One region of the Paenibacillus sp. FSL M7-0420 genome, then DNA from elsewhere that is predicted to be linked to it. Evidence: a T-box and tRNA genes for the amino acid it is inferred to sense, from the RefSeq annotation. Region 1 holds a T-box; the other holds one or more tRNA genes.

Region 1 (3,420 bases):
AATGGCGGATTAGCTAGTGAGCGTAGTGCGTCCCCCGCTATACCAGGTGTATATACTTTATCACCAATCAGCCAGTTCGCACCTTCTATTGAATTTCCGATGATGTCGGAGAAGGACTCATTGAGTGCCCCTGGTTCTCCGTAGTATTCAAGATTGGAAGTTTTCTCAGTCACACCATGCGTCAGCTCGTGGCCTACCACGTCCATATCACCGGACAGCAGTGTAAAGGTAGACCCATCCCCATCACCGAAAACAATCTGCGCACCATTCCAAAATGCGTTGTTATAGGAAGTGTAGTAATGAACGGTTGAACGGATCTGCAGTCCCTTGTTGTCCAGACTGTTGCGGCCGAAATGCTGGAGATAATAATCGTAGGTTCTCTCAGCATAGGTGTGGGCATCAACTGCGGCTTTGTCTGTCCAGACATTGTTAGTGCTGGTTAAGAGCGTCCCCGGAAGAGAGGTCTTGTTCTTGGCGGTATAGGTCACAATGCCCTTTCCGCGGGTACTGTCATACAGCTGGTAGGTTGAGCCTGAGAGGCGTGTCTCGAACGTCTTGGTATCTCCAAAAACTCCAGTACCCGTACCCGTCAGGTTCTCTAAGATATTATATTTGAACAGTACGCTGCCATTCTCCGCAGAAATGAAGTACCGTATCCGCAAAGGCTCGGGTTCCAGAACGTTCACTTCCGTTTTATAGACTAATTTAGGTTCTCCGTCAACGATAAAATAATACAAATCCGCTGCAGGAGTAACTTGGGGCTCACCTAGCGGTCCATGCTCCAGCGTGGCATCCTGGCTGGCTGCCAGGATGGCATCTGCTCCGGATATGGTTTGGAGTTGAATCAGCGGCTGCGGAATGGTCTGGTACACATCTTCAACTACACTTCCCAGCAGGGAGGTAACATTGCCGTCTTTGTCGATATGCAGGGTCTGATCGGCTCCATATACCGGTATTCCCGAGATATACTGGCTTAACCGGTAATGCTGGCTGCCGGTCTTGCTGCTTATGGTTTGCTCTGTAATTTTAAATTTTCCCCGAATATCCTCCTTAGCCGAAAGATGCAGGTTCCCTTTAACACTTTCAAGATATCCCCATACTTTGTCCTCAAAAGCGGAGCCTGCTGGAGCTTTCCAGGCTTGGCCCGTAATCGAAATGGGGGAAGAGCCTGAGAAGAGCTCGGCAGGCTGATTACGCTCGTTGTTTTCAGCGGCAGCGCCCACCGAAGCAAAGGACCCAAGTGCTACAACACCTGCAAGAAGTGAAGCTACAGTCTTTTTCATAATTAATACTCCTCCGATCAAATTGGTAGGTTTTAAATCAAGCCTGTGTACTTACTCAAGCTGCGATCTGGGGTGCAAGGACTAAGGCGGCGAACAACCTTAATGTACGGAGGGAGAGTGTGGAGAGGGCAAGACCCCTTTCGTGAAATTTACAACTACATCATTATTCACAGATCCCAAAATGGATATAAATGAAAAAAATGTAATTATAGTGTTTTCAGTATATTTAGGTTTTTGAATATCAACTATGATCAGAATCACAATTAATGCGATAAAATTAGTAAACAATAATTGTGCAATATAAATTGACGAAGAAAGTTAATTGTGCTAGCATTGCTGTAACTTAAAACAAAAAGGCTATGATGAGAAATAGTAACTATTAAGGATCTCACAGAGAGAAGATGGTTGGTGCGAATCTTCATTGATCTAATAGTGAAGCAGTCTCGGAGCTGTGAACCGAACAGAGCAATCTTAGTAGGCTTCAACGGAGTTCCACCGTTATTCAGGAAACAGTATCGGAGAAATCCCGTACTGATAGAGCGCAGAGCAATCTGAAGTTAGGTGGTAACACGGACATAATCGTTCGCCCTAAGTTGACAAGAAACATGTCAGCTTAGGGCTTTTTTGTATTATTAAGCATAAATAATATTTGATGGAGGGATTGAGCATGGTGAGAATGACACCAGATGGATTAAGACGATCATATATTGATTTTATGAAAGGAATAGGGGCAAGCCAAGTGCCCTCCGCAAGCTTGTTACCGGAGAATGATCCCTCGACGTTGTTTACAGGAAGCGGCATGCAGCCGATGGTTCCCTATTTATTGGGGGAAAAACATCCGATCGGCAATGAGATTGCTAATATTCAGAAGTGCTTGAGGACAGTGGATATTGAGGAAGTAGGAGATACGTCACATCTGACATTTTTCGAAATGATAGGCCGGTGGGAGTTCAAAGCAAATGAACATAACTATAAGCAAAAACAAATCGATGCCATTTGGAATTGGCATATTATCGAATTAGGAATGGATCCGGGCAGGCTGTATATCAGTGCTTTCGCAGGAAGTGACGAATTGAATATACCGAAAGATACGGAAGCCATTGGGCTCTGGTCAGCAAAATTCAAATCCGTTGGGATAGATCCCATCATTGAAGAGGATCCCTGGCAATATGGGGCATCTAGAGGCGGGAAAATATTCTTATACGATGAACAAGAAAACTGGTGGAGCCGGGCCGGAAGTCCGCTCCATATGCCGGTTGGTGAACCGGGTGGACCTGATAGTGAAATGTTCTATGATCTTGACCCAAGCGGTGATCCACTGGATCATCCTGCTTCTGAAAGCGACAGATTTCTGGAAATTGGGAATAACGTATTTATGTGTTACACCAAAGAAGACACCGGATTCGTAAAAATGCAAAATCCCAATCTGGATTATGGAGGCGGATTAGAAAGGGTTGCAACAGCCCTTAATGGAGACAAGGATATCTATAATACGGCTTTCTTCCTTAACCCCAAGAACAAGTTGATGGAGCTGAGCGGTAAATCCTATACTGACGATTTAAAGTCGTTTAGAATCATACTGGATCATGTAAGAGCAGCTACTTTCCTCATTAATGACGGTGCGGAGCCAGCTAATAGTGATGCAGGATATATAACAAGAAGGCTATTAAGAAGGGCGATTCGTGCAGGTAAAAAAATAGGGATACAAGGAAGCTTTGTGGGTCTGTTGTCTGAAGTTTATATAGATGAAGCAACAGCTTATGAAGATTTGTTCGGCAATAAAAAGAAAGTTATCGAAATCGTAAATAAGGAAGAAAATCTTTTCTATAGAACGTTACAGCAAGGAGAAGTTGAAATCCAAAAACATCTTAAGTATAAGGGTAAAGTTACAGGTGCAGATGCCTTTTATTTTTACGAAACCTATGGGTTTCCCTTGGAGTTGACGGAAGAGTTTCTAATGGAAAGTGGATATAGCATGGAGGACAAGGCTTCTTATATAGAGGCGGCAAAAAAACATGCTGAAAAGAGCAGAACTGCATCTGCGGGTAAATTTAAAGGTGGCTTAGCTGAACACTCAGCAGAAACAACCGCGCTGCACACGGTATCTCATTTGTTACTTGCGGGGTTAAGGGAAGTG
Region 2 (3,420 bases), 2.8 Mb from region 1:
TTAGCGGCGGACGGGTGAGTAACACGTAGGCAACCTGCCCTCAAGCCTGGGATAACTACCGGAAACGGTAGCTAATACCGGATAATTTCTTTCTTCTCCTGAGGAGAGAATGAAAGGCGGAGCAATCTGCTGCTTGGGGATGGGCCTGCGGCGCATTAGCTAGTTGGTGGGGTAACGGCCCACCAAGGCGACGATGCGTAGCCGACCTGAGAGGGTGAACGGCCACACTGGGACTGAGACACGGCCCAGACTCCTACGGGAGGCAGCAGTAGGGAATCTTCCGCAATGGGCGCAAGCCTGACGGAGCAACGCCGCGTGAGTGATGAAGGTTTTCGGATCGTAAAGCTCTGTTGCCAGGGAAGAACGTCCGGTAGAGTAACTGCTGCCGGAGTGACGGTACCTGAGAAGAAAGCCCCGGCTAACTACGTGCCAGCAGCCGCGGTAATACGTAGGGGGCAAGCGTTGTCCGGAATTATTGGGCGTAAAGCGCGCGCAGGCGGTTATTTAAGTCTGGTGTTTAAACCTTGGGCTCAACCTGAGGTCGCACTGGAAACTGGGTGACTTGAGTACAGAAGAGGAAAGTGGAATTCCACGTGTAGCGGTGAAATGCGTAGATATGTGGAGGAACACCAGTGGCGAAGGCGACTTTCTGGGCTGTAACTGACGCTGAGGCGCGAAAGCGTGGGGAGCAAACAGGATTAGATACCCTGGTAGTCCACGCCGTAAACGATGAGTGCTAGGTGTTAGGGGTTTCGATACCCTTGGTGCCGAAGTTAACACAGTAAGCACTCCGCCTGGGGAGTACGGTCGCAAGACTGAAACTCAAAGGAATTGACGGGGACCCGCACAAGCAGTGGAGTATGTGGTTTAATTCGAAGCAACGCGAAGAACCTTACCAGGTCTTGACATCCAACTAACGAAGCAGAGATGCATCAGGTGCCCTTCGGGGAAAGTTGAGACAGGTGGTGCATGGTTGTCGTCAGCTCGTGTCGTGAGATGTTGGGTTAAGTCCCGCAACGAGCGCAACCCTTGACTTTAGTTGCCAGCAGGTTGAGCTGGGCACTCTAGAGTGACTGCCGGTGACAAACCGGAGGAAGGTGGGGATGACGTCAAATCATCATGCCCCTTATGACCTGGGCTACACACGTACTACAATGGCCGGTACAACGGGAAGCGAAGCCGCGAGGTGGAGCCAATCCCAGCAAAGCCGGTCTCAGTTCGGATTGCAGGCTGCAACTCGCCTGCATGAAGTCGGAATTGCTAGTAATCGCGGATCAGCATGCCGCGGTGAATACGTTCCCGGGTCTTGTACACACCGCCCGTCACACCACGAGAGTTTACAACACCCGAAGTCGGTGGGGTAACCCGCAAGGGAGCCAGCCGCCGAAGGTGGGGTAGATGATTGGGGTGAAGTCGTAACAAGGTAGCCGTATCGGAAGGTGCGGCTGGATCACCTCCTTTCTATGGAGAATCGTCTTCTGCAATGAAGACATTCAAATAAAAGTCTTTAGGAAGCTTGCTTCCTGAAGCAGGCTTTACTTCGTAAAGCCTTGAGCGTTTCCATTTGTTCGGTTTTGATGGAATTTGCGGGGCCATAGCTCAGCTGGGAGAGCGCCTGCCTTGCAAGCAGGAGGTCAGCGGTTCGATCCCGCTTGGCTCCACCAACAAACTTCATCTATTTGTTATGTCTGAAATACTCGATACATCGTCTGTTATTCCGAACATCACAGTCGTGATTGTTTCATAATAACAGCAACTTGATCCTTGAAAACTGGATACCGAAACGAATTTGCGTTTTAGAACATTCCTTTAAGCTGAACTTGTGTAAACAAGTTTTGAATTAATGGCGATGCTAGCGATGATCTGGATGGAAATAAAGGCGTTGAAGAAATTCATTGTCCGATATTTTCCTAAAGGAAAAATCGAGGTTAAGCTACTAAGAGCACACGGAGGATGCCTAGGCGCCAGGAGCCGACGAAGGACGTGGCGAACAACGAAACTGCCTCGGGGAGCTGTAAGCAAGCTTTGATCCGGGGGTGTCCGAATGGGGAAACCCAGCTGTGGTAATTCGCAGTTACTCGTATCTGAATACATAGGATACGCAGAGGCAGACCAGGGGAACTGAAACATCTAAGTACCCTGAGGAAGAGAAAACAATAGTGATTCCGTCAGTAGCGGCGAGCGAACGCGGAACAGCCTAAACCAAGAGGCTTGCCTCTTGGGGTTGTGGGACGTCTCACATGGAGTTACAAAGGAATAGGGTAGGTGAAGAGGTCTGGAAAGGCCCGCGATAGAGGTAAAAGCCCTGTAGCCCAAACTGTGTTCTCTCCGAGACGGATCCCGAGTAGTGCGGGGCACGTGAAACCCCGTATGAATCCAGCAGGACCATCTGCTAAGGCTAAATACTACCTGGCGACCGATAGTGAAACAGTACCGTGAGGGAAAGGTGAAAAGCACCCCGGAAGGGGAGTGAAATAGAACCTGAAACCGTGTGCTTACAAAAAGTCAGAGCCCTTTCTATGGGTGATGGCGTGCCTTTTGTAGAATGAACCGGCGAGTTACGTTTAACATGCAAGGTTAAGGTGAGAAGCCGGAGCCGCAGCGAAAGCGAGTCTGAATAGGGCGATTGAGTATGTGGACGTAGACCCGAAACCGTGTGATCTACCCCTGTCCAGGGTGAAGGTGCGGTAACACGCACTGGAGGCCCGAACCCACGCATGTTGAAAAATGCGGGGATGAGGTGGGGGTAGCGGAGAAATTCCAATCGAACTCGGAGATAGCTGGTTCTCCCCGAAATAGCTTTAGGGCTAGCCTCGGTGAATGGAGTGGTGGAGGTAGAGCACTGATTGGGTGCGGGGCCCGCAAGGGTTACCAAGCTCAGTCAAACTCCGAATGCCATTTACTTCTTGCCGGGAGTCAGACAGTGAGTGCTAAGATCCATTGTCAAAAGGGAAACAGCCCAGACCATCAGCTAAGGTCCCCAAGTGTGTGTTAAGTGGGAAAGGATGTGGAGTTGCACAGACAACCAGGATGTTGGCTTAGAAGCAGCCACCATTGAAAGAGTGCGTAATAGCTCACTGGTCGAGTGACTCTGCGCCGAAAATGTAACGGGGCTAAACACACCACCGAAGCTATGGCTAGATGCTTTGCATCTGGGGTAGGGGAGCGTTGTATGTGGGTTGAAGGTGTACCGTAAGGAGCGCTGGACAGCATACAAGTGAGAATGCCGGTATGAGTAACGAAAAGATCAGTGAGAATCTGATCCGCCGAAAGCCCAAGGTTTCCTGAGGAAGGCTCGTCCGCTCAGGGTAAGTCGGGACCTAAGGCGAGGCCGACAGGCGTAGTCGAAGGACAACAGTTTGAAATTACTGTACCACCGTAATCCGCTATGAGCGATGGGGTGACGCAGGAGGGTAGTGA

What was found. The T-box of region 1 lies ahead of MKX51_RS15530 (alanine--tRNA ligase). A T-box ahead of a tRNA ligase gene usually reads a tRNA of that ligase, here a tRNA-Ala.
Region 2: it encodes a tRNA-Ala, which carries the amino acid that the T-box ahead of MKX51_RS15530 (alanine--tRNA ligase) is inferred to sense. The anticodon was not compared.

What each region holds. Positions count from the first base shown of each region.
Region 1 is NZ_JBBOCJ010000001.1:3,683,536-3,686,955, forward strand. Features, by position in the region: gene MKX51_RS15525 (M4 family metallopeptidase) at 1-1,283, opposite strand, end outside; T-box leader at 1,634-1,877, shown strand; gene MKX51_RS15530 (alanine--tRNA ligase) at 1,951-3,420, shown strand, end outside.
Region 2 is NZ_JBBOCJ010000001.1:6,522,659-6,526,078, reverse strand. Features, by position in the region: rRNA gene MKX51_RS28090 (16S ribosomal RNA) at 1-1,461, shown strand, start outside; tRNA gene MKX51_RS28085 (tRNA-Ala) at 1,589-1,664, shown strand; rRNA gene MKX51_RS28080 (23S ribosomal RNA) at 1,927-3,420, shown strand, end outside.